4 regions of the Jeotgalicoccus sp. WY2 genome follow, and region 3 is predicted to be linked to each of the others. Evidence: riboswitches for the same ligand, from Rfam matches in the RefSeq annotation. Region 3 holds a riboswitch; each other region holds the start of a gene.
What was found. Region 3 has a riboswitch for S-adenosylmethionine ahead of G4D76_RS11920 (methionine ABC transporter ATP-binding protein). Riboswitches for the same ligand answer to the same signal wherever they lie in the genome.

Region 1 (4,215 bases), 1.1 Mb from region 3:
TAATGCGGTCCATTTCTGTTAACGGAAAATCCTGCGCTTCTTCAGGCGTCAACAGCTGTCCGCTTCTGCCTTTCATAAATTGAAGGCGCCAGATATCCTGAGGTTTTGCTTCAAATTCAGCTTCTTCTTTCGTGTCAGCTGCTGTGACCATATAAGATACTGTAATTTCAGGCTTCTCCATAAAAGCAGAGGGTTCAAAATTATCTTTATATGCATCGAGAATCGGTTTTGACAGCTGGCCGTTAAAAAACTGAGCGAATGAATAACCCGCACCTCGGCGCCCTGCTTCTACAGCGCTGTTGCCGCTCGAACCAAGCAGCCATGATTCAGGCAATACGATGTTAGATGGTGTAGCAATTGTTCTGTTATATAACTCATTTTCCGGCACTTCGTCGTTAATCAGCTGCAGAGCTGTATCAAATTTTTCATACATATTATGTACCATCGGCGGACGTCCTTCTGATAATGCGTATATAGAGAACTGGTCCCCGCCTGGTGCTCTGCCCATGCCGAAATCAATACGGCCAGGTGCAAATGCACTGAGTGTTTTAAACACTTCTGCCAGTTTTAAAGGAGAGTAATGCATCATCATAACTCCACCGGTGCCGATACGGATATTTTTTGTTTTAGCTGCCAAATGTGCCGCAGTAATTTCAGGAGCAGAACTTGCATAAGCAGATGTGCCGTGATGTTCAGCCATCCACATACGTTCATACCCGAGCTCGTCACCCAGTACCGCAAGTTCTTCTGCTTTTATTAAAGCCCCCGCAGCTGTGTTGCCTTTAGTTATAGGAGCCTGATCCAATATACTCAGTTTCATAGTTTATACATCCTTTAGTTTTTATCGATAAATATACTCTTCTTTTAAGAATATCAATTTATCCTATGTTTAAGAAACTAAGTGCTTGAGAACTTCATGATATTGAATTTAAAAATACTCCCTGATATCCATTGAAGAATACCAGGGAGTATTGACCCATATATCTATATCATTTTTCAGCTACTTAATTTCTAATTCTTATGCTTCAGCAGGATTAAATTGTAACTCAAGGTTAACTTTAACGTCCTTAGAAACCATAACGCCGCCAGTTTCCAGAGCCTGGTTCCAAGTTAAACCAAATTCTTCACGGTTGATTGAGAACTTAGATTCGAAACCGTAAACATCAACGCCCCATGGGTTTAACGCTTTACCGTTAAATTCTAAAGGAATAGTAACTTCTTTAGTTACATCTTTAATAGTTAAGTTACCAGTAACATCATATTTTGAACCTGAACCTTCGATTTTAGTTGATTCAAAAGTAATGTCAGAATAGTTTTCTGAATCGAAGAAGTCAGCAGATGTTAAGTGAGCATCGCGATCCGCTACTTTAGTATTGATTGTTGCTGTGCTTGCTCTTCCTGTAACTTTCGCTGATGAAAGATTTTCAATATTGTCTACATCTAAGTTAATTGACCAATCACCGAAAGTACCTTTAACTTTTGTTACCATCATGTGTTTTACCGTAAATTCTAATTCCGAGTGTGCTGTGTCTAATACAAATTTAGCCATAATTAATTCATCCTCCAAAATTTTGTTTGTTAATGCTTCGCTTTCGAACTATTACTATAATTATATTAATACACTTAGTTACAAAAAGCAAGTAACAAACTTAAAATAAATTAAATTTAATACATTTTTTCATTTCTAAGTATATATGAATCGATTGCCTATTTTCAGAAAAATTAAACTTTTTTATCTTATATTATTAAAGTTGACCTTTATTTATTATGCATGTATCCTTAATTTCATTAATTAAATAACTTCTTATCCAGAGAGGTGTAGGGACTGGCCCGTCGATACCTCAGCAACAGATCGTAAGGTACTGTGCTAATTCCAGGAGCAGACACTGCTCGAAGATAAGCCGAGGACGTCCCCATCTCTTATCTTTACTGATAAGTAATGGGGATTTTTCAATAGGAGGATTTATGTCTAATAAAAAAGGCAGTATCGTGTCATTGCTGCCCTTATTTATATTTGTTTTTTATTTATCGGTACAGGACTCTTCGCAGGAGACTTCAATGCGATGCCGATTACTGTCGCCGCTATTATCGCTTCAGTGGCAGGTTTCTTGTTATATTTTAAAGTACCATTTAAAGATAAACTTTCAGCTTATTTAAAAGGTGCATCTCAGGAAAATATCATACTGATTGTAGTAATCTTTCTGCTGTCCGGTGCGTTCTCCGGAATCGCCGGGGCAATGGGCGCTGTTGATTCAACTGTAAATATGGGATTAACATTCCTCCCGGGCAGTCTTTTACTCAGCGGTATTTTTATCATTTGCTGTTTTGTTTCTTTATCTATGGGAACAAGTATGGGTACAGTCGTAGCGATTGCACCAATTGCGATCGGTATCGCTGATCAGACTGAGATTGGGCTGGCACTCGCACTCGCGACTGTAATAGGCGGTGCGATGTTTGGAGATAACTTATCGTTTATTTCCGATACGACTATCGTTGCTACAAGAACACAGGGTGTAAAAATGATTGATAAATTTAAAGTGAACTTCTGGATTGTACTGCCGGGAGCACTGCTTACTGTAGTCATATTATATTTTCTCAGTGCCGATGTTTCGCTTAGTGAAACAGGAAATTATAGCTTCAGCTTTATCGAAGTCCTCCCCTATCTTGCAGTGCTGATCATCGCGCTACTCGGCGTGGACGTAATGATTGTACTAATGAGCGGTGCAGTACTTGCAGGAGTACTTGGACTGTTTACAGGTGCATTTGATATACTCACGCTAATATCAGCTGCCGGAGAAGGAATAGCAGGCATGCAGGAAATTGTGATTATTACGATATTAATCGGAGGAATGATTGGTCTCGTCAGCCATTACGGCGGTATCACCTACCTGCTCGATACGATAATGAGTAAAATTAAAACGAAAAAAAGCGCTGAACTTGGGATTGCCAGTCTAGTCAGCGTGACTGACGTATCCACTGCTAACAATACGATTTCCATTATGATGACTGGTCCGCTTGCGAAAAATATCGCTGATGAATACGATGTTGATCCAAGAAAATCTGCAAGTATACTAGACACATTTGCTACAGGCTTCCAAGGATTGATTCCATACGGCGGACAGATGCTTGCCGCTTCTGGACTTGCAGCAGGAATATCTCCAGTAGAAATCATGCCCTATTCAATCTATCCGATTCTGTTAATTCTTAGCGGAATTGCTGCGATACTGATTGGCTTCCCGAAGAAGTACTCTAAAGATGAAATGAAATAGACAAATGTTAGTCGGATGCAGCGGTGCTGTATCCGTTTTTTAAAAGGTGAAAAATGAAACAGGTAATACCATGAAAACGCACATATAACAATATATAATGCTCAATATCTGATATAATTATGAATATATATATTATACAAGGATGTTTTTATGACGAATTATAAAAATGAATATGAAAGAGTATTCAGCGGGCTGTCTGAAGATGATCAGCTGGCATTTAACTCGCTGAATACTGAGTTTGATAAACACTTTGTTACCGAAGATGCTAAGTATGAAAGATTGTATATAATGGCTGATGTAATGGTAGGTTCCGGCAAGGATTACGTAACGTATTACAACGCGAAAACAAAAGATGTTGCCCGTGTAGCTTCAAAAGATTTACCGAAAGAACGGAATAAATACTGGTCTGATGCAGCAATTCTCGGTGTCTATTTTGCCATACTGTTCTCAGCATGTATTTCATCTTTGGAGAAATCGTTATTTCACTAGTGCTGCCTGGAATTATCGTGTTAATACTGGCCATGGTTCCTTTAATGAACCACGGTATAAAACATCAGTCCTCAGCGCGCGGAAATAAGCAGCTGATTTCCGGTTTCTTATTTTTAATTCTGTTTGTCGGTGCGAACCTTTTAATACTGTTTATGAATTCTGAAATACTCAGTCCTTTAAAAATCACGTCTTACGATGCTTCTGCAGTCGATACACTGCTCTTTGTCGTATTTGTTGTTGTCGCTGCCGCTTCAGTGTACTTCATTTTCAGTTCTGAATCGTGGGCCAGCAAGTTAATTTTTATTGTACTGCTGATTTACAGTGCAGGGCGCTTGATTTATCCTTTCGATTTCTTAAATGGAGTATCGGAGTTTATCGTACAGTACTTTATGTTCATCGGTTTAATCATTATTATTATCGCTCAGTATTTAAGAGCTAAAGGTTCAAATACGAGCGA
Region 2 (4,215 bases), 970 kb from region 3:
TCAAATATTATTAAAATCCGCCTTTTTCAGCAATCGCTGCTGATTCTGAACCGAATTTTTTGAAGTTTTCGATAAACTGCTCTTTAAGTGCTTGTGCTTTTTCATTGTAAGCATCAGCTGATTCCCAAGTGTTGATTGGTGCAAGAATGTTTTCAGGTACACCAGTTACTGATTTAGGAATTGACAGACCGAACATTTCATCTTCAGCGAATTCACCAAGTTCTAATTCACCGCTGATAGCGCGTCTGACCATTGAGCGTGTGTGTGCCAGGTTCATACGTTTACCAACACCGTATTCGCCGCCTGTCCATCCTGTGTTTACAAGATAAACATTAACGTCATGCTTGTCGATTAAATCACCAAGCATGTTTGCATATACTGTTGCGTGCAGTGGTAAGAATGGAGAACCGAAACATGTTGAGAATACCGGCTGTGGTGTAGTCACACCGCGTTCAGTTCCTGCAAGTTTAGAAGTAAACCCGCTCAGGAAGTGATACATTGCCTGATCTTTACTTAACTTAGCGATTGGAGGAAGTACTCCAAATGCATCTGCTGTTAAGAAAATAATTGTTTTCGGGTGGCCTGCAACTGAAGGAATGCGTGCATTGTCGATATGGTCAAGCGGATATACAGCACGAGTGTTTTCAGTAAGTGAATCATCGTCGTAATCAGCGTTGCCATTTTCATCAATCACAACGTTCTCGAGAACTGAACCGAATTTAATCGCTTTAAAGATTTCAGGTTCTTTTCTTCTGATAAATTAATAGTTTTAGCATAGCATCCGCCTTCGATGTTAAATACACCGTCGTCGTTCCAGCCGTGCTCATCGTCGCCGATAAGGTCGCGTTCAGGGTCTGCAGAAAGCGTCGTTTTACCAGTTCCTGATAAACCGAAGAATAATGCAACGTCTTTGTTCTCACCGACGTTGGCACTGCAGTGCATGCTGAGCACGCCTTGTTCAGGAAGCAGATAGTTCATAATAGAGAAGATAGACTTTTTCATTTCTCCGCCGTACTCAGTACCGCCGATAAGAATAATTTTCTTCTCTAATGACACAAGTACGAATACTTCTGAGCCTGTGCCGTCAACTTTCGGGTCAGCTTTAAAAGTCGGTGCTGAAACAATCGTAAATTCAGGGTCGATTGCCAGTGCTTCTTTTTTGTTTCAGGGCGGATAAACATAGTTTTCGCAAACATGTTGTGCCAGCTGAATTCATTAACAACCTGAAGTTGAAGCTGTGTATGCGGGTCTGCGCCTGCATAGCCGTTAAAGACAAATAATTCTTCTTTGTCATTTAAATGTAGTAACTTTATCGAATAAATTATCGAAAACTTCTTGTGAAATCGGCTGGTTCACATCGCCCCAGTCAATTTTGCTGTCCGATACACTGTCTCTTACGATAAAAACCGGTTTTTCGGGCTGCGTAAGTGTATTCTCGTGCTGTCCACGTATTCGCGTTGCGCGCGCAGGGCACCTGTATTTGTCAGAACTGCTTCGTCGCGTCGAATAGATGCTTCGACAAGTTCAGCGTTTGATAATTGTTTGTGTGTAGAAGGTTTGTTAACAAGACCTTCGATTAAACTTTTATGATTAACCATGATTCGCCTCCAAAATATTTGTCATTAACGAACTATTTAGAAATTAGTATAACACATTCGATTTTATGTTTACACATATAATACGATAACGCATGTGTATATTGATATATATTTTTCAATGTTATTTCATAAGTATAAGTTATAAATGGCTTATAAAACATTAAGAATATGTTTTTAAAATAGCAGATTAATTTTAAAGAGATTAAACCTGTCACAAATAACACTTTGTTAATCTTGATTTGAATTTCACAATATTGTAAGATGAGTATAAGTTATCTCTTATCCAGAGGTGGTGGAGGGATTCAAACCCGATGAAGCCAGAGCAACCTCCTTTTTCAAGAAAGGTGCTAAAGAATGCAGAGTAATTCTGAGCGATAAGGGAAAAGGGCGAGCCTTTTTCTCTGTTTAATATGGAGAAAAAGGTTTTATTTTTTGCTTTTGAAGAGATAGCTAAATCAGCTATAAAGGAGATTTTTATAAATGTCAGAACGTAAATTATTTACTTCAGAGTCAGTCACAGAAGGTCATCCGGATAAAATCGCAGACCAGATTTCAGATGCGATTCTCGACGCAATTCTTGAAGGGGACCCATACGCACGCGTTGCCTGCGAGACTGTAGTAAATACAGGGCTTGCAATGATCGTCGGTGAAATCAGTACGGAAACATACGTTGATATTCCGAAAACTGTCAGAGAAACAGTAAAAGAAATCGGTTATGTCGATGCGAAGTACGGTTACGATTATAAAACGATGTCTGTATTAACAGGCATCGAGCAGTCGGGGAAGACATCGCTGTCGGTGTAAACAATGCATTTGAAACACGTGAATCACAAGGTGTCTCTACAGGTGCAGGCGACCAGGGATTAATGTTTGGCTATGCAACAAATGAAACGAAAGAATTCATGCCGCTGCCAATTTCACTGGCTCACAAAATTTCACGCCGTTTAACAGAAGTACGTAACGTAAAGACAGCACGATTTCTTACCTGCGCCCAGACGGTAAATCACAGGTTACTGTTGAGTATGATGAAGACGGCAAACCGCTGAGAGTAGATACAATCGTTATCTCAACTCAGCATCACGAAAATATTCCGGCAACTCAAATTTATGATGATCTGCTGGAACATGTCATTCAGGAAGTTGTTCCTGCGGAGCTCTTAGATGAAGAAACTAAATATTTCATCAATCCGACAGGCAGATTTGTTATCGGCGGACCGCAGGGTGATGCTGGACTTACAGGCCGTAAAATCATCGTCGATACTTACGGCGGATACGCTCGTCACGGCGGCGGCGCATTCAGCGGTAAAGATCCGACTAAAGTTGACCGTTCTGCAGCATACGCTGCACGCTACATTGCAAAAAATATTGTGGCGAGCGGCATTGCAGAAAAATGTGAAATTCAGCTGGCATATGCAATCGGCGTATCACAGCCCGTATCTATAGCTGTCGATACTTTTAATACAGGGAAATACGATGAAGGAAAAATTACAGAAGTCATCAGAGAACTGTTTAATTTATCACCAGATGGTATTATAGATATGCTAAACTTAAGAAGACCAATTTATAAACAAACTGCGAGTTATGGACACTTTGGTCGTACGGACATCGATTTACCGTGGGAAAAACTCGATAAAGTCGATGCGCTGAAAGATCTTCTTAGAAATAGCTAATTTAAGCAGTTCGGAAAGAGAGGAATAATATGAATACTGATATTTTTACAGATCCGATATTTATCGCGGTCGCAGCAGTACTTCTCATCATCGCAATATGGTTTTTAGTATATTACTTTAAACACCGCAATGAAGTGAAAACTGTGGAACAAACTTATTCGAAAGAAAAAGAGTCACTTGTTGAAAAATATGAAAGTGAACATGAAGAGGAACGTTTAGGACACAAGAAAGAAATGTCTACTTTAAACGAAAAGTATCATAACGATACGACATTACTCGACAACAAACTTTCGAGCCTGCATCAGTTTACTGTAGATAAAGGCGAGTATTTAACAGACCTTTCTTTAATACAGTTAAAAGACAAACTTGTTAAAGATGAAAAAATCCGTGAGACAGATATGATTATTCTGTCGAACATTTATTTACCATCAAGAAATTACACAAACACGCGTAAAATCGATCATTTAGTATTAACGCGTACCGGCATTTATCTGCTTGATTCTAAATACTGGAGCGGCCACATTTTACACGGTGTGAATGAAAATCAGTTTGAAGAAATACCGTATGTTGAATCATTCTTCGACCTGCTTGAACTTGATAAGCAGAAAGAACAAACTTTAATTTTTGAAAAAGCAGATTCAGAAAACGTTTCGGTTAACCATTACAACGGTATTATCGATGAAACAAAAGTGACTGCTGAAAAACTGAAAAATAAATTTAAATTACAATATGATATCGTACCGATTATTTACTTTAATCCGAAAGATAATGGTAACTATTCAATTACCAACTATTCGGAAGACCCTTCGATCAGAGTAATTGTCGGACAGGAAGATTTAGAAGCATTCTTCCTGAAATATGTATTCCACGGCAGATTCCAGTACACAGTTAAAGATCTGGATGAAATTGCGAATGCATTAATCGATCAGAGCCTGTAACTTTGTAAAT
Region 3 (4,215 bases):
GCGAGAGGTGCGGCACCGGGACAGATTCACGTTACAGAATTACGTAAAACTTTTACAAAATAAAATATTAAGCAATTTTTACATCCGCTTAACAGCAGCATAATAAACCGGTGGTAGAGTAAGAACTAGAAGATATAAAAATACAACTCTTCTCCCCGGCCCCCTTGTCCGCGACCTTCCCCTGAGGTTTCGGACTTTTTTCATTTTTACATATGTATAAATTAATTTATCTGGGGTATTATAAAAGTAAGAATTATTTCTTATTCGGGAGGATAACTATGATTACATTTTATGAATACCCTAAATGCACAACTTGCCGCAAAGGTAAAAAGTTTTTAACAGATAACAATCTGGAGTTCACTGTGATCGATATGGTTAAGCATGTACCTGCGAAAGATACATTAAAAGGTATCCTGGACAAATCATCCCATCCAATTGATGATTTCTTTAACAAGCGCGGTACTAAATTTAAAGAGCTGGGCCTGAAAGAACGTATGGATGACCTCAGTGAAGAAGAAAAACTGGAGCTTCTTGCAAGTGACGGAATGCTGATTAAACGCCCAATGGTGGTACTTGATGATGATGTATTATTAGGTTTCAAAGAGGAAACTTATAAAAATGCATTACTGAAATAATTCCTCTTGCTTAAAGTGTGTTAAATATGTAACAATGAGTATGATAAGTTAAAAGGGAGGTTTTAGCGTGTCATTACCACAAGATTTGAAATACAGTGAAGATCATGAATGGATTAAAGTTGAAGGCAATACTGTTACAATCGGTATTACTGACTTTGCACAGTCTGAACTTGGAGATATCGTTTTTGTCGAGCTTCCAGAAGAAGGCGACGACATCTCTACAGGTGATTCATTCGGCAGCGTAGAATCAGTGAAAACTGTTTCTGAACTATGCACCAGTGTCTGGTTCAATAGTTGCTGTTAACGAAGAGCTTGAAGACAGTCCGGAGCTTGTTAACGAAAGTCCATACGAAGGTGCTTGGATGCTGAAAGTTGAACTTTCAGATGAAAGCGAATTAGATAATCTTCTTGACGCTGCTGGTTACCAGGCAGTAATCGAGAAATAATAACGTCAACTCTGGACTTTTGTCCGGAGTTTTTTTAAACTGGTATTTATTGCTTAAAGTGAATTTATATTAAAAATTTAACTAAGGGTGATACGAATGAATCTTTCTGATAAAGTACTCATTGTTGAGGGTAAAACGGACAAACGCAGATTGGAAGAAGTGCTGGTGGAGCCTGTACAGATTATTTGCACATTTGGTACGATGGGTATTTCAAAACTTGATGAAATTATTGAACAGCTTGGTGATTCTCAAATTTTTATTTTATCCGATGCGGATAAAGAAGGAAGAAAAATTCGTAAGTGGTTTAAAAAACATCTAAGTGAAAGTACACATATTTATATAGATCCGAAATTTGGAGAAGTTGGACGCTGTCCGCATGACTATCTCGCAAACCTCCTCTTAAGACATGGATTTTATGTAGATACGAGCCTAATAATGAAAGGTAAGTTTAATCGTGAAGGAAATAATTTCAACGGAAGATATATTAAAGAATATACGGGATAAGGAACGCTACATTATTTTCGGTTTTGCCACAATGTGTAAAACATGTGATATCTCTGAGACGATGCTCAGTGTCGTTGCTGAGACGAAACAGATTTCCTATGAACGTATCAACTTAAATTTTTATACAAGATTGATCGAATATTATCAGATTCGTTCTGCACCGGCATTGCTGCTGTTTAAAAATGGAGAACTGGTCAAAGAAGTTTATGCGTTCCAGTCTGTTCCTTATTTAAATGAAGTGCTGGAAGAATTTCTGTTTGACTAATGTCGAATAGTATAATATAGATTTAATCAAATATTAACTCTTATCAAGAGTGGTGGAGGGATGTGCCCTTTGAAGCCACGGCAACCGTCACTGTGACAAGGTGCCAAATCACCGGATTGATATCCATAGATGAGAGGCATAATGAACGTTTAAAAGCCTACTCATTTTTGGAGCAGGCTTTTTTTATTGTTTCACTAGAGAGGAAAGGGAATTCTAAATGATAGACATTAGTAATGTTACTAAAATATTTAAAACTAAAAATCAAAATATAACTGCAGTGGATAATGTCGGATTAAATGTTAAAGAAGGTGAAATCTTCGGTGTTATCGGCTACTCGGGTGCGGGAAAGTCCACACTAATCCGTCTACTAAACGGACTGGAGCAGCCGACAGATGGAACTGTTACTGTAACGGGGGACGAGATCAGTCAGATGACGATGAAGGAGCTGCGTAAAAAACGCCAGAAAGTATCGATGATTTTCCAGCATTTTAATCTGCTCTGGTCGCGTACAGTCGCTGAAAATATCAGTTTCCCGCTGGAAATCGCAGGGATGCCGAAAAAACAACGTCAGTCACGTGTAGCGGAATTAGTTAGACTGGTCGGACTTGAAGGGCGCGAAAATAACTATCCGAGTGAATTGTCGGGCGGTCAGAAACAGCGTGTCGGTATTGCGAGAGCATTATCTAATGAACCGCAAGTATTGCTGTGTGATGAAGCAACGAGTGCGCTCGACCCGGAAACAACGGATGAAGTCCTCGATCTGCTCGTTAATATTACGAAAAAGATGAACTAACTATCGTCTTAATTACTCACGAAATGCATGTTATTAGAAAAATATGTGACCGCGCGGCTGTAATGGAGAACGGTAAAGTTGTAGAAGTCGGCCCGGTTATCGAATTATTCCAGAATCCTCAATCTAACGTAACGAAACGTTTCGTTAAAGATGATATTTCGGATGATGACCATACGGTTGCGATTGAAGAAATTAAAGCAGCATTCCCGACATCGACAATCGTCAAGTTGACGTTTGTCGGTACGCGTACCAAATCTCCGATTGTGTCACAGGTCATTAAAGATTACGGGCTCGATGTGAATATTCTCTCGGGGAATATTAAACAGACGAACCAGGAATCATACGGCCATCTGTACATTGCTCTTGATATTAATCAGGATACACTCGAAAAAATTACTGCAGAGTTTAAAAAGCATGACGTCACGCTGGAGGTTGAAAGCAAATGAGTGAATTTCTAACAGCATTTAAAGAAATGTTCGCTTTCGAAAACGTGAAGTGGGATGCAGTCCTTGAAGCGACTTACGAAACAATATATATGACAGTAATTGCAACAGCGCTGGCCTTTGTTATCGGTTTAATACTGGGAATCATTCTCTTCTTATCGAAAAAGAATGACAAGGGTCTAGCGAAACCAGTATACGGGGCAACATCATTTATCGTTAACCTGTTTAGAGCGATTCCATTTATCATTCTAATCATTTTGATTATGCCGTTTACAAAAGCAATTATGGGAACGGTAATGGGTTCAAACGGTGCGCTGCCTGCACTGATTATCGGTGCGGCACCGTTCTTTGCACGCTTAGTTGAAATCGGCCTGAAGGAAATTGACAAAGGTGTGATTGAAGCGGCTGAATCGATGGGTGCCGGCACTTGGACACTCATTTGGAAAGTGCTGATTCCGGAATCACTTCCAGCATTAATTTCAGGAATTACAGTGACATCAATTATGCTAGTCGGTTCAACTGCAATTGCCGGTGTTATCGGCGCAGGCGGTCTTGGTAATCTCGCATATATGGTCGGCTTTACTAGAAATCAGCCGGATGTCACACTAGTTGCAACTGTAGTAATTCTGGTCATCGTATTTATCATCCAAATTATTGGAGACTTCTCATCAAGAGCAGTTGATAAACGCTGATCTACAAATAAAAAATATAATGAAAAGAGGCTATTACATGAAGAAGATATTTGGTATTGTCACTCTGTTTGCACTCGTATTAGTTTTAGCGGCATGCGGTAACAGTTCGGAATCAGAAGGAACAGAAGGCAGTGCTGAAGGCGAGCCTGCTGAAATCTCAGTTGCGGCGTCACCTGCACCGCACGCTGAAATTTTAGAAAAAGCAGCTGAAATTTTAGCTGAAGAAGATATCACAGTAAACGTTGAAATCGTTAACGACTACACTACACCGAATAGACTGTTGGCTGACGAAGAAGTAGATGCTAACTTTTTCCAGCATACACCATACTTAGACGGTGAAGTGGAGTCCCACGGCTATGAACTTGAGAGCATCGGCAACGTGCATATCGAGCCAATGGCAGTATACTCAAATGACTATGATTCACTGGAAGATATTC
Region 4 (4,215 bases), 470 kb from region 3:
TGTTTGATGCAGGGTCTGGTGAAGGCTCTCATTTAAAGATGATTCAGCATAAGGTAAACACAGAAACGCTGACAGGCGTCGGTCTTGATATATCAAAAGCAGGTGTCATGATGGCTGCGAAAACTATGAGGGGCCGGTATGGTTTGTCGGAGATCTTGCAAATCCGCCGCTTGCTGACAAATCATGCAAGTTTATATTAAACTTTTTATCCCCTGCCAATTACGCTGAATTTAAACGAATTTTAACTGAAGACGGCATGATTATAAAAGTGATTCCGGGAAGCGGATATTTAAAGGAATTGCGTAATGAACTGTTCAATAATACCGGTGAAAGTGAATATGAAAATAACGATACACTTGAATTGATGAAGAGAAATGTTAAAGTAGTAAGTGAAGAACGTATTACTTATAAGAAAACTCTCAATGCTTCAGCATTGAAGGACTTAATTTCCATGACGCCGCTTGGCTGGCATGCAGATGATGCACAGATTGAAACATTTATAAGTAGCGGCGATAAAGATATTACAGTAGATATGCATATCGTTATTGCACAAGAAGAAAAGAACAGCTGAAATATTTTCAAAATAATTTCAGTTAATAACTTGCTATTTAAAACCGTATAGGTAATAATTACACTAAAGAAAACGAATTTCCATGAAATATTACCCTGTTTATTACAAACAGGTTACAAAGCAAAAGAATTAGGCTAATAACCTTGAAATATGCTGAACATTAAAATATAATGAAATACATTAAGAAATACATAACAGAACGCACAAACATAAGTTAAAGCTATACTCTTCATATCATTAACTAGTCGTTCTTCGATAGTGCCTTTGGCCTAGATATCATATTATATTATTTATCTGTTAGGGAGACTTTAGATCTCCCTTTTTTTATTGCCTTTTTTAAGGCGGTTAAAACATTAAGAAGGTGAACATATTATGAACAATAGTGAATTACATAACTGGGCCGATAAATTCTCAGGGACAATTTCGGTCTCGAGCTCGATATTCCAATCAGAGTGTCGAAAAATGAAGTCTAAGCTCGGTGCATTTCAGATTAAATTGCAAAACAGAAAAGTTGTATCAAAAGAAATTGTAATGTCACACAGCTTTCTTATTAACAACTCCAAGGAAACTATTCTAGATGTGCTTTATCATGAGTGCGTGCATTACGCACTTTACACATTAAAGAAACCTTACAGAGATTCAGACCGGGAATTTACCGAAACACTTGAGCGTCTCGGTATTGCCAAAACCAGAACATATAAATATAAAGGGCAGGCTTATTTATATGAGTGCAAAAATGCAGCTATCAATTTACGAAAAGAGTCAAGGGCTATAACAAACGTTATATTTGCAGGCATTGCCGTGGAAAGTATATCTATAAAGGCATGGTTGAATCACTCTGATAACAAGTTATTAAAAATTGTTTGACTATTTTTTCAAGTTACTCTAGTATGAAATACAATTAAATATGAAATTATCCAGAGAGACGGAGGGATCAGGCCCTGTGAAGTCTCAGCAGGCTTTTTAAGTACTGTGCTAATTCCTGCAGGCAGCGGCTTGGAAGATAATCACAAAACGCCATTTGTCTATATAGATAAATGGCGTTTTTTAATATACATAGGAGGGAATTCATGAGCATTCAGCTGAATAACGTTTCAAAAACGTATCATTTAAAAGGAAGAAATGTTGAAGCATTAAAACCGACATCATTAAAAGTTGAAACCGGTGAAATTTTTGGGCTGATCGGCTATTCCGGCGCTGGGAAAAGTACCCTGGTAAGATTGATTAATTTGCTTGAAAAACCTTCGACGGGCACAGTTATTGTTGGTGACGACAATCTGACTGAATTATCATCTAAGGATTTAAGAATAAGACGCCAGAAAATCGGCATGATATTCCAGCAGTTTAACTTAATTGAATCAAAGACAGTATATGAAAATATTGAATTTGTACTTAAAGCGAGCAGATACAATAAAAAGATGTGCCGAAAAGAATTGAAGAGCTTTTAAAGCTCGTCGGTCTTAACGATAAATCCAGTATCAATGCAGCAAATTTAAGCGGGGGACAGAAGCAGCGTGTCGGTATTGCGAGAGCGCTTGCCAATAATCCCGATATTCTCTTATGTGATGAAGCAACGAGTGCACTTGATCCAGATACGACTAAAAGTATTTTAAATCTCTTAAAGAGTATTAACAGAACGCTCGGCATTACGATAGTGATTATTACTCATGAAATGGAAGTTATTAAAGAAATTGCCGACCGTGTAGGTGTGATGTCCGACGGTGAAATTATTGAAAGCGGCGAAACTTACAATGTATTCAGTCATCCTAAAGAAGGAATTACAAAAGATTTCGTGCAGGAAATATATAATTTTGAAGTGCCGGAACAAATTAAAGAAACGCCTGAAAATCAAGTCATTACAATTCAGTTTTTGAGTGAAAATGCTGAAGAAAACTATTTAAATCAGCTCTACAGAGACTTCGATTTAAGTATTAGTATTTTAAACGGCAGAATCGAATATATTAAAGAAAAGCCGCTTGGATTTTTAATGTTTCAGGTCTCAGGAAAAGTTGAAGAAATCGAGCGTCTTAAAACACATATCGATAATACTTCCGGCATAGAAAGGGTGGGTTATATTGGATAACTTCAGTCAGCTTTGGCCATTATTGTACCGCGCACTTTTAGAAACGGCACTGATGGTCTCAATTTCAATATTCTTTGCAGTACTAATCGGACTGCCGCTCGGTATTCTGCTCTATATTACACAGCATCCGCTGCTTTTTAAAATTAAACCGTTAAATGCCACACTGGGCTGGCTCGTAAATAATCAGGTCTTTCCCTTTTATAATTTTAATCGTGGCAATTATGCCGTTTGCAACATGGCTCGTTAATGCTTCACACGGACCTGTTTTTGCCAGTGTTGCACTGTCGATTGCTGCCGTGCCGCTTTTTGCACGTCTTGTTGAATCCAGTTTTAACAGTGTGAGTGACGGTGTTATTGAAGCGAGTATCGCAGGCGGCGCACCGATTTATTTAATCGTGACAGATGTTCTTCTGCCGGAAGCGAAGAAGAGCATCACTCAGGCAATTACGCTGACGATTATTTCGATTATTGCATTCAGTGCAACAGCCGGTGTTGTAGGCGGCGGCGGGGTCGGTGACCTTGCTATCAGATACGGCTATTACCGCTACGACACATTGACGATGATTGTGACAGTAATTGTACTTGTTATTATTGTACAAATCGTCCAGTGGGCCGGAGACTTTATTTCTAACAGAGCGGAGGAAAGATAAATGCGCGGAATTATAATATTTTTAATCGGTACATTAGTCGTTATATTAGGTACCAGTATTCTTTTATATGAGGATGAGGGAGAAGTCATTACTATCGGGGCTTCAAGCGGGCCTTTTGCCGATATGGCATCGTTCGCATTAAAGCCGGTGCTGGAAGAGCAGGGTTATTCTGTTGAAATAGTTGAATACAGCGACTACATTCAGCCGAATAATGCGCTCGCCAACGGAGACAGATGCTAACCTCTTTCAGAATGTGCTCTTTATGGAAAGTTTTAATGAAGAAAATGATGCTGATTTAAAAAATATCATCCAGGTGCCGACAGCGCCGATGGGGCTGTACAGCAGTGAATTTAGTTTACTGGAAGATATCACGTCAGGCAGTGAAGTTGCCCTTCCTTTAGACCCTGTTAACTCCAGCCGCGGATTTTTAACACTGCAGGATGCGGGTTTGATTACAATTAGAAGATGCAGATATGTTTGCTATCGATGAAGCAGACATAATTGATAATAAGAAAAATCTTGAGTTTATTTATCAGGATGCCGGTCAGTTGCCGAGAAGTGTTGAACAGATTGGTTTATCACTTGTGCCGGGTAACTTTGCACTTGCCAGTGAAATGAACCTGGACGATGCATTAACTTTAGAAAACATGAACGAAAACTTCAGAAACCAGATTGTAATTAACGGTGATGATGCAGGCACTAAAATGGAAGAAGATTTAATTAAGGCAGTAGAGTCCGAAGCGTTTAATGAAGTGATCGATGCTGACTTTAAAGGATTCGATAAACCAGAGGAGGATGAGTAAATGGCGAGCGAACGATTAAACTCATTAAGCCCGAGCTACTTCAGCAGTATGATGAATGCTGAGCTGGAAGTCGGGGACAAACCGCTGTTAAACCTCGCCGTCGGTATT

Region 1: another riboswitch for S-adenosylmethionine. It lies ahead of G4D76_RS03805 (Na+/H+ antiporter NhaC family protein); the one in region 3 lies ahead of G4D76_RS11920 (methionine ABC transporter ATP-binding protein).
Region 2: another riboswitch for S-adenosylmethionine. It lies ahead of metK (methionine adenosyltransferase); the one in region 3 lies ahead of G4D76_RS11920 (methionine ABC transporter ATP-binding protein).
Region 4: another riboswitch for S-adenosylmethionine. It lies ahead of G4D76_RS15690 (methionine ABC transporter ATP-binding protein); the one in region 3 lies ahead of G4D76_RS11920 (methionine ABC transporter ATP-binding protein).

What each region holds. Positions count from the first base shown of each region.
Region 1 is NZ_CP049818.1:678,052-682,266, forward strand. It holds gene G4D76_RS03795 (LLM class flavin-dependent oxidoreductase) at 1-820, opposite strand, end outside; gene G4D76_RS03800 (YceI family protein) at 1,019-1,549, opposite strand; SAM riboswitch class I at 1,802-1,903, shown strand; partial or broken gene G4D76_RS03805 (Na+/H+ antiporter NhaC family protein) at 1,966-3,269, shown strand; gene G4D76_RS03810 (hypothetical protein) at 3,420-3,758, shown strand; gene G4D76_RS03815 (hypothetical protein) at 3,722-4,215, shown strand, end outside.
Region 2 is NZ_CP049818.1:595,230-599,444, reverse strand. It holds partial or broken gene pckA (phosphoenolpyruvate carboxykinase (ATP)) at 11-1,598, opposite strand; SAM riboswitch class I at 1,875-1,979, shown strand; partial or broken gene metK (methionine adenosyltransferase) at 2,079-3,267, shown strand; gene G4D76_RS03340 (nuclease-related domain-containing protein) at 3,297-4,205, shown strand.
Region 3 is NZ_CP049818.1:2,054,391-2,058,605, forward strand. It holds gene aroD (type I 3-dehydroquinate dehydratase) at 1-63, shown strand, start outside; gene G4D76_RS11900 (Spx/MgsR family RNA polymerase-binding regulatory protein) at 279-635, shown strand; partial or broken gene gcvH (glycine cleavage system protein GcvH) at 703-1,081, shown strand; gene G4D76_RS11910 (toprim domain-containing protein) at 1,178-1,585, shown strand; gene G4D76_RS11915 (thioredoxin family protein) at 1,617-1,850, shown strand; SAM riboswitch class I at 1,888-1,986, shown strand; partial or broken gene G4D76_RS11920 (methionine ABC transporter ATP-binding protein) at 2,068-3,089, shown strand; gene G4D76_RS11925 (methionine ABC transporter permease) at 3,086-3,778, shown strand; gene G4D76_RS11930 (MetQ/NlpA family ABC transporter substrate-binding protein) at 3,816-4,215, shown strand, end outside.
Region 4 is NZ_CP049818.1:89,656-93,870, forward strand. It holds gene G4D76_RS00475 (putative RNA methyltransferase) at 1-200, shown strand, start outside; gene G4D76_RS00480 (class I SAM-dependent methyltransferase) at 257-571, shown strand; gene G4D76_RS00485 (SprT-like domain-containing protein) at 1,034-1,438, shown strand; SAM riboswitch class I at 1,482-1,581, shown strand; partial or broken gene G4D76_RS15690 (methionine ABC transporter ATP-binding protein) at 1,642-2,654, shown strand; partial or broken gene G4D76_RS00495 (methionine ABC transporter permease) at 2,707-3,304, shown strand; partial or broken gene G4D76_RS15695 (MetQ/NlpA family ABC transporter substrate-binding protein) at 3,428-3,794, shown strand; gene G4D76_RS15700 (MetQ/NlpA family ABC transporter substrate-binding protein) at 3,778-4,107, shown strand; gene G4D76_RS00505 (aminotransferase class I/II-fold pyridoxal phosphate-dependent enzyme) at 4,108-4,215, shown strand, end outside.